One region of the Serpentinicella alkaliphila genome, then DNA from elsewhere that is predicted to be linked to it. Evidence: a T-box and tRNA genes for the amino acid it is inferred to sense, from the RefSeq annotation. Region 1 holds a T-box; the other regions hold tRNA genes.
What was found. A T-box is a leader RNA that pairs with one kind of tRNA and senses whether it is charged. The one in region 1 lies ahead of serS (serine--tRNA ligase), so its partner is inferred to be a tRNA-Ser.
Positions count from the first base shown of each region.

Region 2: it has a tRNA-Ser gene. The T-box ahead of serS (serine--tRNA ligase) is inferred to sense a tRNA for this amino acid. The anticodon was not compared.
Region 3: it has a tRNA-Ser gene. The T-box ahead of serS (serine--tRNA ligase) is inferred to sense a tRNA for this amino acid. The anticodon was not compared.

Region 1 is NZ_CP058648.1:1,203,441-1,209,394, reverse strand. Features, by position in the region: gene tadA (tRNA adenosine(34) deaminase TadA) at 1-309, opposite strand, end outside; gene serS (serine--tRNA ligase) at 584-1,858, opposite strand; T-box leader at 1,910-2,121, opposite strand; gene HZR23_RS06085 (hypothetical protein) at 2,303-2,512, shown strand; gene HZR23_RS06080 (UPF0182 family membrane protein) at 2,566-5,298, opposite strand; gene HZR23_RS06075 (PTS transporter subunit IIC) at 5,402-5,954, opposite strand, start outside.
Region 2 is NZ_CP058648.1:1,373,310-1,379,263, reverse strand. Features, by position in the region: rRNA gene HZR23_RS07075 (23S ribosomal RNA) at 1-2,052, opposite strand, end outside; tRNA gene HZR23_RS07070 (tRNA-Ile) at 2,200-2,276, opposite strand; rRNA gene HZR23_RS07065 (16S ribosomal RNA) at 2,347-3,861, opposite strand; tRNA gene HZR23_RS07060 (tRNA-Phe) at 4,038-4,113, opposite strand; tRNA gene HZR23_RS07055 (tRNA-Ile) at 4,144-4,220, opposite strand; tRNA gene HZR23_RS07050 (tRNA-Pro) at 4,232-4,308, opposite strand; tRNA gene HZR23_RS07045 (tRNA-Ser) at 4,316-4,407, opposite strand; tRNA gene HZR23_RS07040 (tRNA-Ser) at 4,413-4,501, opposite strand; tRNA gene HZR23_RS07035 (tRNA-Lys) at 4,506-4,581, opposite strand; tRNA gene HZR23_RS07030 (tRNA-Gln) at 4,589-4,664, opposite strand; tRNA gene HZR23_RS07025 (tRNA-Arg) at 4,683-4,759, opposite strand; tRNA gene HZR23_RS07020 (tRNA-Gly) at 4,773-4,846, opposite strand; tRNA gene HZR23_RS07015 (tRNA-Thr) at 4,852-4,926, opposite strand; tRNA gene HZR23_RS07010 (tRNA-Asp) at 4,957-5,033, opposite strand; tRNA gene HZR23_RS07005 (tRNA-Val) at 5,048-5,123, opposite strand; tRNA gene HZR23_RS07000 (tRNA-Glu) at 5,129-5,203, opposite strand; tRNA gene HZR23_RS06995 (tRNA-Met) at 5,211-5,286, opposite strand; tRNA gene HZR23_RS06990 (tRNA-Leu) at 5,356-5,444, opposite strand; tRNA gene HZR23_RS06985 (tRNA-Asn) at 5,452-5,526, opposite strand; rRNA gene rrf (5S ribosomal RNA) at 5,533-5,649, opposite strand; rRNA gene HZR23_RS06975 (23S ribosomal RNA) at 5,704-5,954, opposite strand, start outside.
Region 3 is NZ_CP058648.1:926,396-932,349, forward strand. Features, by position in the region: rRNA gene HZR23_RS04655 (23S ribosomal RNA) at 1-1,538, opposite strand, end outside; tRNA gene HZR23_RS04660 (tRNA-Ala) at 1,688-1,763, opposite strand; rRNA gene HZR23_RS04665 (16S ribosomal RNA) at 1,905-3,417, opposite strand; tRNA gene HZR23_RS04670 (tRNA-Phe) at 3,687-3,762, opposite strand; tRNA gene HZR23_RS04675 (tRNA-Ile) at 3,876-3,952, opposite strand; tRNA gene HZR23_RS04680 (tRNA-Pro) at 3,965-4,041, opposite strand; tRNA gene HZR23_RS04685 (tRNA-Ser) at 4,055-4,146, opposite strand; tRNA gene HZR23_RS04690 (tRNA-Arg) at 4,158-4,234, opposite strand; tRNA gene HZR23_RS04695 (tRNA-Gly) at 4,248-4,321, opposite strand; tRNA gene HZR23_RS04700 (tRNA-Thr) at 4,327-4,401, opposite strand; tRNA gene HZR23_RS04705 (tRNA-Asp) at 4,433-4,510, opposite strand; tRNA gene HZR23_RS04710 (tRNA-Met) at 4,516-4,592, opposite strand; rRNA gene rrf (5S ribosomal RNA) at 4,646-4,762, opposite strand; rRNA gene HZR23_RS04720 (23S ribosomal RNA) at 4,817-5,954, opposite strand, start outside.

The DNA of each region.
Region 1 (5,954 bases):
TCCAGCGCCAGCCTTAGGATCCATTGCACCATAAACTACTTTATCAATCCTACTTTGTATAATTGCCCCTGCACACATAGGACAGGGTTCTATTGTAACATATAAAGCACAGCCTGTCAATCTCCATCCTGAAATAGCTTCACAAGCCTGTTTTATTGCAATTAGCTCTGCATGGGCTAATGCATCGCCGTTTTTTTCCCTTAAATTATATCCACTTCCAATTACTACATCATCTTTTACAATAATGGCTCCAATAGGCACTTCTCCTATATTATAGGCCTTACGTGCTTGATCTAAAGCCAACTGCATATATTTTTCCTCCACCGGAACCTCCAAATAATTATGCACTAAGAAGACCAATCCTTCTAGTACAGGTATAGGAAACTATAATTATCTGTAATTTCATAAATTGTTTTTCTAGTTACAAATGATAGTGTAACATGATTTATATAAAAAATCAATTTCTATATTTTGATAAAAATGCCTAAGCTTATCATTTCAATTTAACCTAGTAATTATTCAGTAATATATAAATATATTAGAGAAAGCAGACAATACTTTTGCCTGCTTTCCTTAAATATCTTTATTTTATTATATCTTTACCGTTTAAATAACCTCTTAAGGCCTCAGGTATTACTACTGTCCCATCCTCTTGTTGATAGTTTTCCAAAATTGCAGCCAAGGTTCTTCCAACCGCTAAACCAGATCCATTAAGGGTATGTACAAACTCAACCTTTCCTTTTTCTTCAGGTCTAAATCTAATATTCGCTCTTCTTGCTTGGAAATCTTCAAAATTACTACAAGAAGATATTTCCACATATTTGTTGTAACTTGGCATCCAAACTTCAATATCATATTTAAAGGCTGCAGTAAAACCTAAATCCCCAGTACAGATTTTTACCACTCTATATGGTAGTTTTAGTAGTTGTAATACTTTTTCCGCATTATTTGTTAGCCTTTCTAATTCTTCGTATGAATCTTCTGGCTTAGTAAATTTAACTAACTCAACCTTATTAAATTGATGTTGTCTAATCAAACCTCTCGTGTCTCTACCAGCAGACCCTGCTTCTGATCTAAAACATGGAGTATATGCTACATACTGTAATGGTAATATACTAGAGTCTAATATTTCTTCTCTATGCAAATTTGTAACCGGCACTTCAGCAGTTGGAATTAAAAAGAAGTCTCTTTGAGCCACTTTGAAGGCATCCTCTTCAAACTTAGGTAATTGGCCCGTACCCGTCATACTATCTCTGTTAACCATGAAAGGCGGTAATATTTCTAAATAACCATGCTCCTCTGTATGTAAGTCTAGCATAAAGTTTATTAACGCTCTTTCAAGCTTCGCCCCTAAACCTTTATATACTGTAAACCTAGAACCAGTCACCTTTGCTGCCGATTCAAAGTCCAACACACCCAAATCCTGTCCAATATCCCAATGGGCCTTTAACTCAAAATCAAATTTTCTCGGCTCTCCCCATTTTCTAACCTCTTCATTATCGTCGTCAGTCTCACCTTGTGGAACTTCCGGATTCGGCACATTAGGTATTCTAAGAAGTGCATAATTTAATTTTTCTTCAACCTCTTTTACTTCACTATCTAGTTTTTTAATATCATTAGATAGCTCTTTCATCTTATCCATTATTTCAGTAGTATCTTTACCCTCTTTTTTCAACCTTGGTATATCTTTAGATACGACATTTTGTTCACTTTTCATTTGCTCAACTTGTTGTAATATTTTTCTTCTTTGTTCATCTAACTCTACCACATAATCTAAATTAAAATCCTGTTCTCCCCTTCTTGCCATAGCTAATTTGATATTATCTAAATCCTGTCTAATTCTTTTAATATCCAACATATTATATCCTCCCTCATATATATGTATAAACAAAAAACTTCCCATCCCTAACAAAGGGACGGAAAGTAAAATTCCGCGATACCACCCTAATTGATTTGCCTAAACAAATCCTCTCAATGCACGTAACGGATGCAACCGATTTTGCTAATGTTAATTAGCAAAACAACTCCGAGATGGATTCAACAGTCAACAATACCGGTTTTCACCTACCACCGACTCTCTAAAAAAGCCTTCTGTTTACTAGTTCTCTTCTTCGCTTTAAACCTTATTTCGAGAAGTATTTTACCATAGTTTACTTTTGCTTTCAATATTAATTTGTAATAATTAAGCTTAATGCTTATATTTTACATCTATTATTATCTTTTTTCTGTTTTTTATTCTTTTTTGTATATGTAATCATTATATGGTAATAATTTAAATAATTAAAAAACAGGGGGTATACTAATGAAGGAAATAGATATCTTAGGCCAGTTAAGTGATTTAAAAAATATCGATTATAGAAATACACTTGCCATCGCCACACTTATAGAACTATTGGTTGAAAAAGGAATTATAACAAGACAAGAATTCGCAAAAAAAGCTCAGCATTTAGATCACATGTCCTTAGAGGAATTAAAGAACGTTAAAACTTCCAATAAAGTAATGAATATATAAAAGCAAACCTTATTAGATAGCTATGGCTATCCAATAAGGTTTTTATATTATTATTATTCACTTAGTCTTTTTAGTTGTTCTAATAACCTTTCTAACTCATTTATATGTCTACCATATTCAGCCCAATTCCCCTGTCTTGACGCTCCGTTAGCTTTTTCGAAAGCATCATTTGCCCTGGTAATTAGTGAAGCTAAGGTATCTATGTCAAACTCTTCTCCCAATTCATTATCAGTCCTAGGACTTTCATCTATTCTAGTTGATTCACCAAATATTCTATTTAATGCTAATGTTAGAGAATCTTCCATAACAATTTCATCACCGAAAGCAACAATGACCTTCCTCATTTCTGGAGGGCTATTTGTATTAGCAGCCTTTATATACAGTGGCTCTACATATAAAATTGAATTTTCGATAGGTATAACTAGCAAATTACCCCTAATAACTGTAGAGCCCCCTTCACCCCATAGGGTTAGTTGAGGGGATATAACTGGATCCTGATCAATTCTAGCTTCAATTTGCATTGGTCCATATATATTTCTGTCCTTTGGTAATCTGTATAAAATTAACTCGCCATAGTTTTCCATATCATTTCTAGCCATTAATAGGGCAGTCATATTATTTAATTTATTTGGTGTATATGGTATTGATAAAACAAACTCTTCTCTTTCCTTCCCAGGGAGCTTGAATATCATATATTGAGATTCAACATTTTGCTGAGCCCCGTAGTATTTTTCCTGAGGTATATTCCACAAATCCTCTTCAGTATAAAACACCGTAGGATTATTCATATGATATAGCTCATAAACCTTGGCTTGAATATCAAATAGGTCCTGCGGATACCTAATATGTTTTCTTAGACCCTCAGGCATTTGATCTAGATCTTTAAATAGATTAGGAAAAACACCCTTATAGGTTAAAACTACAGGATCCCTATAATCAGAAATATAATAGTCTACATCACCGTTATATGCATCAACTACAACTTTTACTGAATTTCTAATATAGTTTTTATTTTGTGATAAATATGGCTTAGAGTAAGGATATCTTCCTTCGATTGTGTATGCATCCATAATCCAAAACAATCTTCCCTCATGTATTACTATATACGGGTCCTCATCATAGTATAAGAATGGCGCTATTTTTCTAACACGTTCAGTTATATTTCTATGGTAAACAATTCTACTTTCACTCGTAATACTAGTAGATAAAAATAGCTTTGTACTCCTATGCCTTAATGCATATAGTAGTCTATTAATACCACCTAGCGAGACCCCTGCTGTGCCTTCATATAGGGTTTCAGCATTATCTTCTCCTAGAGGATAATCGAATTCCTTTTCTTTTGTATTTACAACAATATAATGATTTGTTAATTCACCAAAATATACTTCGGGTCTAGCCACATTTATATCTGAAGTACTAACTGGCGGAATATTTCTAATCAAAAGTTCTGGCTGACCTTGAGCAGTTACTTGATTAACCGGAGATAAAGCAACCCCATACCCGTGAGTATATTTTAAATGATAATTAATCCAGGTTTTCGCATTCTCACTAACGTGATTTATATCAAGCTCTCTTGGAGCTAAAAAAACCTGTGTGTATTTGCCATTTACTGTATATCTGTCAATATCAACATCTAAAAATCTATAATAAGGTCTTATAGCTTGTAATTGGTTATATGATTCAATTGTTGGCCTATAATCATTAATTCTAATATTTCTAATTGTTTCATTATTATTATTAATGTCATCAATATTTAGATTTTCGTTAACATCATAATCCTTGATCGTAATATTATCTAACCCATATGCTTTTTGTGTAAAACGTATATTGTTTTCAATAAATGGACGTTCTCTTTGCAACACGTTAGGGTCAACTACAAAGCTTTGAACCGCCGTTGACACCACTCCACCTAGTATGCCTATTAAAACAAAACTAATCGGCGCTAATAAAGCAAGTTTATATTTTCTTTTTTTGTATGCTATAGGTATAATGATCGCACCTAGTCCAGCCACACCCATACTCAGCCTATAAAATAACAGCCCTACTTTTACATCTGTATATGATGCACCATAGACAGCCCCTCTAGTGGAATACAGTATGCTATATGCTCCAAAATAGTTTTTTATAGCTAATATTATAAAGAAAATAACAACTATTACAACAATCTGCTTAAGTCCTATGTCAGCAAAGTTTTTAAAAAACATTTCGTTCGAGCGAAGCATTGACTCATTCTCAAACATTGTAGGCTTTCTTATAATATACAAAATTACATGAAAGATTATTGTTACAAACAATATTGCAACTAATATACCTATTATTGTATTTAATAACTTTTCAAACAAAGGTAGCTTGAACATATAAAAGGATACATCTTTATTGAAAATCGGATCTGAAATATTAAAGCTTTGTGCATTAATAAATGTCAAAATATCAAGCCATAGACTTCCTGCTATAGCAGTACTTGTTATGTAACTTAAAAAAACCGAAGGTATTAATAAAATTCTATTTAGACTTTTCTCACTAATACTAGTATCATACAATTGAACTTTCTTATAATAGTTCTTCTTTATTAACTGTAAATATAAATAATAGAACACTAATGAAATAATAAAAAGTGGTATACCCAACTTGAACTGAGTAGTAATTTTCAATAGAAAAATCTGTTCATATGCTAGGTCCTTAAACCATTGATAGTCTGTAATAAACATTAGAATTTCAGAAAAGAATGCAATGGAGAATACTATACCTATAAAAAATATAACACCTATTAGCTTCTTCCTGCCCATAATCCATCAACCCCCTTATTAGTTTGCCAGAATATTATAATTCTGCATAATAAAACACCCAATAGTCCTTTTCATTATACTATTGAGTGTTACTTTTTACAAACTATTGATTCAGTTTTAAATCCCCATACTTAATCCACTGTTTTCTTCTCATCCACTCACTAATTAATAGTGTTATTATTGCTGGTAAAATAAAGTGTAATATTGCCATAAATATAAAGACTTCATTTGGTGAATTCCCATTTTCAGTTACCATTTTAGCGTATGTTCCAAATTGACCTACCAGACCACTAGTTCCCATTCCAGCACCCACTCTATTACTTTCCATTCCAAATACAGTTGTGGCTAAGGGACCAACTATTGCACTTGCTATAGTTGGGGGAATCCAGATTAGTGGGTTTTTAATAATGTTAGGAACTTGAATCATACTTGTTCCAAGACCCTGTGCAATTAAGCCCCCTACCCCATTTTCTCTGTATGATGATACTGCAAAACCAACCATTTGAGCTGCACAGCCTGCAACCGCAGCTCCAGCAGCAAGACCATCTAACCCTAGAGATATAGCTAGAGCAGCACTACTTATTGGAAGTGTTAATACCATGCCCATTACAACAGCCACTATTATTCCCATAGGTAGTGGATGCAATACTGTAGCA
Region 2 (5,954 bases), 170 kb from region 1:
TTACAATTTCACCGGGTGCATTGTTGAGACAAACGTCCAAATCGTTACGCCTTTCGTGCGGGTCGGAACTTACCCGACAAGGAATTTCGCTACCTTAGGACCGTTATAGTTACGGCCGCCGTTTACTGGGGCTTAAGTTCTGTGCTTCGAGCTTAACCCTAACACTTCCCCTTAACCTTCCAAAGACCGGGCAGGCGTCGGCCCCTATACGTCGTCTTTCGACTTAGCAGAGACCTATGTTTTTGCTAAACAGTCGCTTGGACCTATTCTCTGCGGCCGGGTTATGCTTACGGCGCGAAGCCTTCACACATCCCGGCACTTAAGACCTTCTCCCGAAGTTACGGGGTCATTTTGCCGAGTTCCTTAACAATGCTTCTCCCGTTCGTCTTAGGATTCTCTCCTCGCCTACCTGTGTCGGTTTGCGGTACGGCACCTTAAATCTCGATAGAGGCTTTTCTCGACAGTTTGGATTCAGTCACTTCGCTACTTATTTTTCGCTCCCCATCACATCTCGGGATCTATGAAAAAGCGGATTTGCCTGCCTTTTCTCCCTACCTGCTTAGACGCACTCAACCAACGGTGCGCTTGACCTATCCTCCTGTGTCCCCCCTTCTCTCAAACGATTCTTGGTGGTACAGGAATTTCAACCTGTTGTCCATCACCTACGCCACTTGGCCTCGGCTTAGGTCCCGACTTACCCTGAGCGGACGAACCTTCCTCAGGAAACCTTAGGCTTTCGACGGGCAGGATTCTCACCTGCCTCTCGCTACTCATGCCAACATTCTCACTTCTATGCAGTCCACTACTCCTTCCGGTATAGCTTCTACCCACATAGAACGCTCGCCTACCATGTATTTCTACATCCATAGCTTCGGTGATACGTTTGAGCCCCGGACATTTTCGGCGCAGGATCACTCGACCAGTGAGCTATTACGCACTCTTTAAATGTATGGTCGCTTCTAAGCCAACATCCTGGTTGTCTATGCAATCCCACATCCTTTTCCACTTAACGTATACTTTGGGACCTTAGCTGATGGTCTGGGCTCTTTCCCTCTTGACCACGGATCTTATCACTCGTAGTCTGACTCCCGATCTTAAGTTTACGGCATTCGGAGTTTGATAGACTTTGGTAACCGGTGAAGGCCTGGGTCATTCAGTGCTCTACCTCCGTAACTCATTTAATCGAGGCTAGCCCTAAAGCTATTTCGGCGAGAACCAGCTATCTCCGAGCTCGATTGGAATTTCACCTCTACCCACAGGTCATCCAGTGACTTTTCAACGTCAATTGGTTCGGACCTCCACGAAATTTTACTTCCGCTTCATCCTGCCCATGGGTAGGTCGCTCGGTTTCGGGTCTATGACATGCAACTTTCGCCCTATTAAGACTCGCTTTCGCTTCGGCTCCGGACCTTTAGTCCTTAACCTTGCTACATATCATAACTCGTTGGCCCGTTCTACAAAAAGTACGCGGTCACACTTTAACGTGCTCCCACACTTGTAAGCAAAGGGTTTCAGGTTCTATTTCACTCCCCCCGGGGTTCTTTTCACCTTTCCCTCACGGTACTATGCGCTATCGGTCACCAGGTAGTATTTAGCCTTGGGGGTGGTCCCCCTGCTTCCCACAGGGTTTCACGTGTCCCGTGGTACTCTGGATCATAGCTTAGAGTCTTCTCGTTTCGTATACGGGGCTTTTACCCTCTTTGGCCTGACTTTCCAGTCATCTTCTACTACGATACCTCTCCTTTTTTGCTATGTCCTCAACCCCGAAAGTAAACTTTCGGTTTGGGCTTATCCCTTTTCGCTCGCCACTACTTAGGGAATCGATTTTTCTTTCTACTCCTCAGGGTACTTAGATGTTTCAGTTCCCCTGGTATCCCCTCTACTAGCTATTTATTCACTAGCAGATACTTGAATATTACTTCAAGTGGGACCCCATTCGGACATCTACGGATCTTTGCCTGCTTGCGGCTCCCGTAGCTTTTCATGACTTACCACGTCCTTCTTCGGCTCCTGGTGCCAAGTCATCCTCCCTTTGCCCTTACTAGCTTGACCTTTAAAAGATGCTTGTAAATTTCTTTACTTAACTTTATTTCTCACTTTGCAGTTTTCAAAGAACACTTGTTCTTCCTGCCTTTTGGCCGGAATACTATATTACCATCTTTTTATCTTCATGTCAATTGGTACTTGATGGCATTTGTTTGGTGGGCTCAAGTGGACTCGAACCACCGACCTCACGCTTATCAGGCGTGCGCTCTAACCACCTGAGCTATGAGCCCAATTTTTATCTTTTGTTATTGAAAGACAAAGTCTCTCAAAACTAAACAGTATAGAAGCTTTTCTCCTTAGAAAGGAGGTGATCCAGCCGCACCTTCCGATACGGCTACCTTGTTACGACTTCACCCCAGTCATCGACTTCACCTTCGACAGCTCTCTCCATTTCTGGTTAAGTAGCTGGCTTCGGGTGCTTCCGACTCCCATGGTGTGACGGGCGGTGTGTACAAGACCCGGGAACGCATTCACCGCGACATTCTGATTCGCGATTACTAGCAACTCCAGCTTCATGTGGGCGAGTTTCAGCCCACAATCCGAACTGGGACCGACTTTATGGGATTTGCTTAAGATCACTCTCTTGCTGCCCTTTGTATCGGCCATTGTAGCACGTGTGTAGCCCTGAACATAAGGGGCATGATGATTTGACGTCATCCCCACCTTCCTCCGAGTTATCCCCGGCAGTCTCTCTAGAGTGCCCACCCTAAGTGCTGGCAACTAAAGATAAGGGTTGCGCTCGTTGCGGGACTTAACCCAACATCTCACGACACGAGCTGACGACAACCATGCACCACCTGTCACTTCAGTCTCCGAAGAGAAGGAACCGGTTAAGGTTCTGTCTAAAGGATGTCAAGTCCAGGTAAGGTTCTTCGCGTTGCTTCGAATTAAACCACATGCTCCGCTGCTTGTGCGGGTCCCCGTCAATTCCTTTGAGTTTCACTCTTGCGAGCGTACTCCCCAGGCGGAGTGCTTAATGCGTTAGCTCCGGCACTGAAGGTCTCCCTCCAACACCTAGCACTCATCGTTTACGGCGTGGACTACCAGGGTATCTAATCCTGTTTGCTCCCCACGCTTTCGTGCCTCAGCGTCAGTTACAGTCCAGAGAGTCGCCTTCGCCACTGGTGTTCCTCCTAATATCTACGCATTTCACCGCTACACTAGGAATTCCACTCTCCTCTCCTGCACTCAAGCCAAACAGTTTCAAAGGCTTACTACGGTTGAGCCGTAGCCTTTCACCCCTGACTTGTTTGGCCGCCTACGCACCCTTTACGCCCAGTGATTCCGGATAACGCTTGCCCCCTACGTATTACCGCGGCTGCTGGCACGTAGTTAGCCGGGGCTTCCTCCTAAGGTACCGTCATTATCTTCCCTTAGGACAGAGCTTTACGACCCGAAGGCCTTCTTCGCTCACGCGGCGTTGCTGCATCAGGGTTTCCCCCATTGTGCAATATTCCCCACTGCTGCCTCCCGTAGGAGTCTGGACCGTGTCTCAGTTCCAGTGTGGCCGGTCACCCTCTCAGGTCGGCTACTGATCATCGTCTTGGTAAGCCATTACCTTACCAACTAACTAATCAGACGCGGGCCCATCCTATGCCGAAGTTCTTTGACCATTTAGGGATGCCCCTAATCGGCTTTATGCGGTATTAGCACTGGTTTCCCAATGTTATCCCCCTGCATAGGGTAGGTTGCCCACGCGTTACTCACCCGTCCGCCGCTAGGATTTGGAAGCAAGCTTCCTCCTCCTCGCTCGACTTGCATGTGTTAGGCACGCCGCCAGCGTTCATCCTGAGCCAGGATCAAACTCTTAATTAAAAATTTCTGGGTTGCATCTTTTTGATGCTTTTTTTCTTGCTGGCTTTCTATACTGTTTAGTTTTCAAAGACCTTTTTTATCTGCCGCTTTTGGCGACTTATCTAATATATCATTTTTGATTTCTTATGTCAATTCTTATTGCTTGGTAATAATTTGAAATAATTATTTGCAATAAATGGTGCCCAGAGGCGGAATCGAACCACCGACACGGAGATTTTCAGTCTCCTGCTCTACCGACTGAGCTATCTGGGCATATATATACCATTAAATAATGAAGTTATATGGTGGGCCTTCAGGGACTCGAACCCCGGACCTGCCGGTTATGAGCCGGATGCTCTGACCAACTGAGCTAAAGGCCCTCACTAAAAAATGGTCCGGGTGGAGAGATTCGAACTCCCGACCCCATGGTCCCAAACCATGTGCGCTACCAAACTGCGCTACACCCGGATAATAATGGCGGAGAAGGCGGGATTCGAACCCGCGCGCCGCATACACGACCTAACGGTTTAGCAAACCGTCCTCTTCAGCCTACTTGAGTACTTCTCCATTATTGGCGGAGAGGGTGGGATTCGAACCCACGGCCCCTTTCGGAGTCACTGGTTTTCAAGACCAGCTCCTTAAACCGCTCGGACACCTCTCCTAAATGGTGATCCATCCGCGACTCGAACGCGGGACACCCTGATTAAAAGTCAGGTGCTCTACCGACTGAGCTAATGGATCACTTATATGGCTGGGATATCAGGACTCGAACCTGAGAATGACGGAGTCAAAGTCCGTTGCCTTACCGACTTGGCTATATCCCAACATTGAAATTTATAACATGGCGTGCCCACAGGGATTCGAACCCCGGACACACGGCTTAGAAGGCCGTTGCTCTATCCAGCTGAGCTATGGGCACATGTATATATTATTGGAGCGGGTGAAGGGAATCGAACCCTCGCGGTCAGCTTGGAAGGCTGAAGTTCTACCACTGAACTACACCCGCATATATGGAGCTGGCGATAGGAATCGAACCTACAACCTGCTGATTACAAGTCAGCTGCTCTACCGTTGAGCCACGCCAGCATTAATATATTTTCTAATTTAGTTTTAAAATGGCGATCCGGAAGGGGCTCGAACCCTCGACCTCCAGCGTGACAGGCTGGCATTCTAACCAACTGAACTACCGGACCACTTGTTTAAAATATGGTGGGCGCAACAGGACTTGAACCTGTGACCCCCTGCTTGTAAGGCAGGTGCTCTCCCAGCTGAGCTATGCGCCCATATTTGGTGACCCCTAGGGGAATCGAACCCCTGTTACCGCCGTGAAAGGGCGGTGTCTTGACCGCTTGACCAAGGGGCCTAGTTTATGGTTGCGGGGGCAGGACTTGAACCTACGACCTTCGGGTTATGAGCCCGACGAGCTGCCAACTGCTCCACCCCGCGATATTGCAATCACCTAAATCTCCGATTTAGTGTGAGTGTAATACTATAGCCGAGTTTCATATTTAAAACTGGTGCCGAGGACCGGAATCGAACCGGTACGATCTTGAAGGACCGCAGGATTTTAAGTCCTGTGCGTCTGCCAGTTCCGCCACCTCGGCATATAAATGGCTCCAAAGAGAGGGCTCGAACCTCCAACCTACCGGTTAACAGCCGGTTGCTCCACCATTGAGCTACTTTGGAACATCTAAACCGCAACGACCTACTCTCCCAGGCGGCTGCCCGCCAAGTACCATCGGCGCTGAAGGGCTTAACTTCTGTGTTCGGTATGGGAACAGGTGTGACCCCTTCGCTATTGTCACGATTTATTGAGAGTGTTCTCTCAAAACTACAAGTGAGATTTTAAAGCTTTCATCTTTTTTGGTCAAGCCCTCGACCTATTAGTATCGGTCAGCTTAATGCATTACTGCACTTACACCTCCGACCTATCTACCAGATAGTCTCTCTGGGGTCTTACCCCTTTCGGGTGGGAAATCTTATCTTGAGGGGGCTTCGTGCTTAGATGCCTTCAAAGACTTATCCCTTCCGTACTTAGCTACCCAGTGTGCTCCTGGCGGAACAACTGGTGCACCGGTACGTCCATCCCGGTCCTCTCGTACTAAGGACAAACT
Region 3 (5,954 bases), 280 kb from region 1:
CTATGAAAAAGCGGATTTGCCTGCCTTTTCTCCCTACCTGCTTAGACGCACTCAACCAACGGTGCGCTTGACCTATCCTCCTGTGTCCCCCCTTCTCTCAAACGATTCTTGGTGGTACAGGAATTTCAACCTGTTGTCCATCACCTACGCCACTTGGCCTCGGCTTAGGTCCGACTTACCCTGAGCGGACGAACCTTCCTCAGGAAACCTTAGGCTTTCGACGGGCAGGATTCTCACCTGCCTCTCGCTACTCATGCCAACATTCTCACTTCTATGCAGTCCACTACTCCTTCCGGTATAGCTTCTACCCACATAGAACGCTCGCCTACCATGTATTTCTACATCCATAGCTTCGGTGATACGTTTGAGCCCCGGACATTTTCGGCGCAGGATCACTCGACCAGTGAGCTATTACGCACTCTTTAAATGTATGGTCGCTTCTAAGCCAACATCCTGGTTGTCTATGCAATCCCACATCCTTTTCCACTTAACGTATACTTTGGGACCTTAGCCGATGGTCTGGGCTCTTTCCCTCTTGACCACGGATCTTATCACTCGTAGTCTGACTCCCGATCTTAAGTTTACGGCATTCGGAGTTTGATAGACTTTGGTAACCGGTGAAGGCCTAGGTCATTCAGTGCTCTACCTCCGTAACTCATTTAATCGAGGCTAGCCCTAAAGCTATTTCGGCGAGAACCCGGCTATCTCCGAGCTCGATTGGAATTTCACCTCTACCCACAGGTCATCCAGTGACTTTTCAACGTCAATTGGTTCGGACCTCCACGAAATTTTACTTCCGCTTCATCCTGCCCATGGGTAGGTCGCTCGGTTTCGGGTCTATGACATGCAACTTTCGCCCTATTAAGACTCGCTTTCGCTTCGGCTCCGGACCTTTAGTCCTTAACCTTGCTACATATCATAACTCGTTGGCCCGTTCTACAAAAAGTACGCGGTCACACTTTAACGTGCTCCCACGACTTGTAAGCAAAGGGTTTCAGGTTCTATTTCACTCCCCTCCCGGGGTTCTTTTCACCTTTCCCTCACGGTACTATGCGCTATCGGTCACCAGGTAGTATTTAGCCTTGGGGGTGGTCCCCTGCTTCCCACAGGGTTTCACGTGTCCCGTGGTACTCTGGATCATAGCTTAGAGTCTTCTCGTTTCGTATACGGGGCTTTTACCCTCTTTGGCCTGACTTTCCAGTCATCTTCTACTACGATACCTCTCCTTTTTTGCTATGTCCTCAACCCCGAAAGTAAACTTTCGGTTTGGGCTTATCCTTTTCGCTCGCCACTACTTAGGGAATCGATTTTTCTTTCTACTCCTCAGGGTACTTAGATGTTTCAGTTCCCCTGGTATCCCCTCTACTAGCTATTTATTCACTAGCAGATACTTGAATATTACTTCAAGTGGGTTTCCCCATTCGGACATCTACGGATCTTTGCCTGCTTGCGGCTCCCGTAGCTTTTCATGACTTACCACGTCCTTCTTCGGCTCCTTAGTGCCAAGTCATCCTCCCTTTGCCCTTACTAGCTTGACCTTTAAAAGATGCTTGTAAATTTCTTTACTTAACTTTATTTCTCACTTTGCAGTTTTCAAAGAACACTTGTTCTTCCTGCCTTTTGGCCGGAATACTATATTACCATCTTTTTATCTTCATGTCAATTGGTACTTGATGGCATTTGTTTGTGGTGGAGACGAGGAGAGTCGAACTCCTGACCCCCTGCTTGCAAGGCAGGTGCTCTCCCAACTGAGCTACGCCCCCATGTTACAACTTCCCAAATTTTAATTTGGTGTAGTTTGTAATACTCAGCATTAGCTGAGCTTCATATTAAATTACTTCTTTTTGAAAAACCTTCATCGAAGGTCTCTCAAAACTAAACAGTATAGAAGCTTTTCTCCTTAGAAAGGAGGTGATCCAGCCGCACCTTCCGATACGGCTACCTTGTTACGACTTCACCCCAGTCATCGACTTCACCTTCGACAGCTCTCTCCATTTCTGGTTAAGTAGCTGGCTTCGGGTGCTTCCGACTCCCATGGTGTGACGGGCGGTGTGTACAAGACCCGGGAACGCATTCACCGCGACATTCTGATTCGCGATTACTAGCAACTCCGGCTTCATGTGGGCGAGTTTGACCCACAATCCGAACTGGACCGACTTTATGGGATTTGCTTAAGATCACTCTCTTCTTGCCGCCCTTTGTATCGGCCATTGTAGCACGTGTGTAGCCCTGAACATAAGGGGCATGATGATTTGACGTCATCCCCACCTTCCTCCGAGTTATCCCCGGCAGTCTCTCTAGAGTGCCCACCCTAAGTGCTGGCAACTAAAGATAAGGGTTGCGCTCGTTGCGGGACTTAACCCAACATCTCACGACACGAGTGACGACAACCATGCACCACCTGTCACTTCAGTCTCCGAAGAGAAGGAACCGGTTAAGGTTCTGTCTAAAGGATGTCAAGTCCAGGTAAGGTTCTTCGCGTTGCTTCGAATTAAACCACATGCTCCGTCGCTTGTGCGGGTCCCCGTCAATTCCTTTGAGTTTCACTCTTGCGAGCGTACTCCCCAGGCGGAGTGCTTAATGCGTTAGCTCCGGCACTGAAGGTCTCCCTCCAACACCTAGCACTCATCGTTTACGGCGTGGACTACCAGGGTATCTAATCCTGTTTGCTCCCCACGCTTTCGTGCCTCAGCGTCAGTTACAGTCCAGAGAGTCGCCTTCGCCACTGGTGTTCCTCCTAATATCTACGCATTTCACCGCTACACTAGGAATTCCACTCTCCTCTCCTGCACTCAAGCCAAACAGTTTCAAAGGCTTACTACGGTTGAGCCGTAGCCTTTCACCCTGACTTGTTTGGCCGCCTACGCACCCTTTACGCCCAGTGATTCCGGATAACGCTTGCCCCCTACGTATTACCGCGGCTGGCGGCACGTAGTTAGCCGGGGCTTCCTCCTAAGGCATCGTCATTATCTTCCCTTAGGACAGAGCTTTACGACCCGAAGGCCTTCTTCGCTCACGCGGCGTTGCCGCATCAGGGTTTCCCCCATTGTGCAATATTCCCCACTCCGCCTCCCGTAGGAGTCTGGACCGTGTCTCAGTTCCAGTGTGGCCGGTCACCCTCTCAGGTCGGCTACTGATCATCGTCTTGGTAAGCCATTACCTTACCAACTAACTAATCAGACGCGGGCCCATCCTATGCCGAAGTTCTTTGACCATTTAGAGATGCCCCTAATCGGCTTTATGCGGTATTAGCACTGGTTTCCCAATGTTATCCCCCTGCATAGGGTAGGTTGCCCACGCGTTACTCACCCGTCCGCCGCTAGGATTTGGAAGCAAGCTTCCTCCTCCTCGCTCGACTTGCATGTGTTAGGCACGCCGCCAGCGTTCATCCTGAGCCAGGATCAAACTCTTAATTAAAAATTTCTGGGTTGCATCTTTTTGATGCTTTTTTTCTTGCTGGCTTTCTATACTGTTTAGTTTTCAAAGACCTTTTTTTATCTATCGCTTTTAGCGACTTTTATATATTATCATGTTTTATCGTTTATGTCAATGTGTATTGTTAATCCTTTTATTTACATTTTCTTATCTATACCCTATAGCCCTTCACCAGAGCCAGAATTATATAGTACCATGTTTATCTAATCATGTCAATTATATAAATTTTGGTAATATATTTAATTCTTTAATGGTGCCCAGAGGCGGAATCGAACCACCGACACGGAGATTTTCAGTCTCCTGCTCTACCGACTGAGCTATCTGGGCATTTTATCGCAGTTTCGTATTTCAAATTTACTTACTCCCTTTGGTCATATAAATTTGATACTCATTGCGTTTGGCCTACCTCAATTTACATGATAAATCTGGTTAGGTCCTAATGGTGGGCTCAAGTGGACTCGAACCACCGACCTCACGCTTATCAGGCGTGCGCTCTAACCACCTGAGCTATGAGCCCTTACTTCACTACTGGTCCGGGTGGAGAGATTCGAACTCCCGACCCCATGGTCCCAAACCATGTGCGCTACCAAACTGCGCTACACCCGGATATTTATATTAATGGCGGAGAAGGCGGGATTCGAACCCGCGCGCCGCTTACACGACCTAACGGTTTAGCAAACCGTCCTCTTCAGCCTACTTGAGTACTTCTCCTTATTTAAAAATGGCGTGCCCACAGGGATTCGAACCCCGGACACACTGCTTAGAAGGCCGTTGCTCTATCCAGCTGAGCTATGGGCACATTTTTATTTTTATGGAGCGGGTGAAGGGAATCGAACCCTCGCGGTCAGCTTGGAAGGCTGAAGTTCTACCACTGAACTACACCCGCATATATGGAGCTGGCGATAGGAATCGAACCTACAACCTGCTGATTACAAGTCAGCTGCTCTACCGTTGAGCCACGCCAGCGTGTTTAATATTACTTCTTTTGTTTTTTTAATGGCGACCCGGAAGGGGCTCGAACCCTCGACCTCCAGCGTGACAGGCTGGCATTCTAACCAAACTGAACTACCGGGCCATTTATGGTAGCGGCAACAGGAGTCGAACCTGTGACCTTTCGGGTATGAACCGAACGCTCTAGCCAGCTGAGCTATGCCGCCATATTTTTGGTGAAAAAATCCCCTACAAAAGGTAGAGGACTTATTCATATTTAAAACCGCAACGACCTACTCTCCCAGGCGGCTGCCCGCCAAGTACCATCGGCGCTGAAGGGCTTAACTTCTGTGTTCGGTATGGGAACAGGTGTGACCCCTTCGCTATTGTCACGATTTATTGAGAGTGTTCTCTCAAAACTACAAGTGAGATTTTAAAGCTTTCATCTTTTTTGGTCAAGCCCTCGACCTATTAGTATCGGTCAGCTTAATGCATTACTGCACTTACACCTCCGACCTATCTACCAGATAGTCTCTCTGGGGTCTTACCCCTTTCGGGTGGGAAATCTTATCTTGAGGGGGCTTCGTGCTTAGATGCCTTCAGCACTTATCCCTTCCGTACTTAGCTACCCAGCTGTGCTCCTGGCGGAACAACTGGTGCACCAGCGGTACGTCCATCCCGGTCCTCTCGTACTAAGGACAGCTCCTCTCAAATTTCCTGCGCCCGCGACGGATAGGGACCGAACTGTCTCACGACGTTCTGAACCCGGCTCGCGTACCACTTTAATGGGCGAACGGCCCAACCCTTGGGACCTACTTGACCCCAGGATGTGATGAGCCGACATCGAGGTCCAAACCTCCCCGTCGATGTGGACTCTTGGGGGAGATAAGCCTGTTATCCCCGGGGTAGCTTTTATCCGTTGAGCGATGGCCCTTCCACTCGGTGCCGGATCACTAAGTCCGACTTTCGTCCTTGCTCGACCTGTTTGTCTCGCAATCAAGCTCCCTTCTGCCTTTACACTCTTCGCACGATTTCCGACCGTCTTGAGGGGAACCTTTGAGCGCCTCCGTTACTCTTTAGGAGGCGACCGCCCCAGTCAAACTGCCCACCTGACAGTGTCCCAAAACCAGATCATGGCTCATGGTTAGAACTTCAATAATACAAGAGTGGTATCCCAACGTCGACTCCTCCAAGACTGGCGTCCTAGTATCTTAGTCTCCCACCTATTCTGTACATGTAGTATCAAAATCCAATGTCAAGTTGCAGTAAAGCTCCACGGGGTCTTTCCGTCCTGTCGCGGGTAACCAAAGCATCTTCACTGGTATTACAATTTTCACCGGGTGCATTGTTGAGACTGGCGTCCAAATCGTTACGCCTTTCGTGCGGGTCGGAACTTACCCGACAAGGAATTTCGCTACCTTAGGACCGTTATAGTTACGGCCGCCGTTTACTGGGGCTTAAGTTCTGTGCTTCGAGCTTAACCCTAACACTTCCCCTTAACCTTCCAAAGACCGGGCAGGCGTCGGCCCTATACGTCGTCTTTCGACTTAGCAGAGACCTATGTTTTTGCTAAACAGTCGCTTGGACCT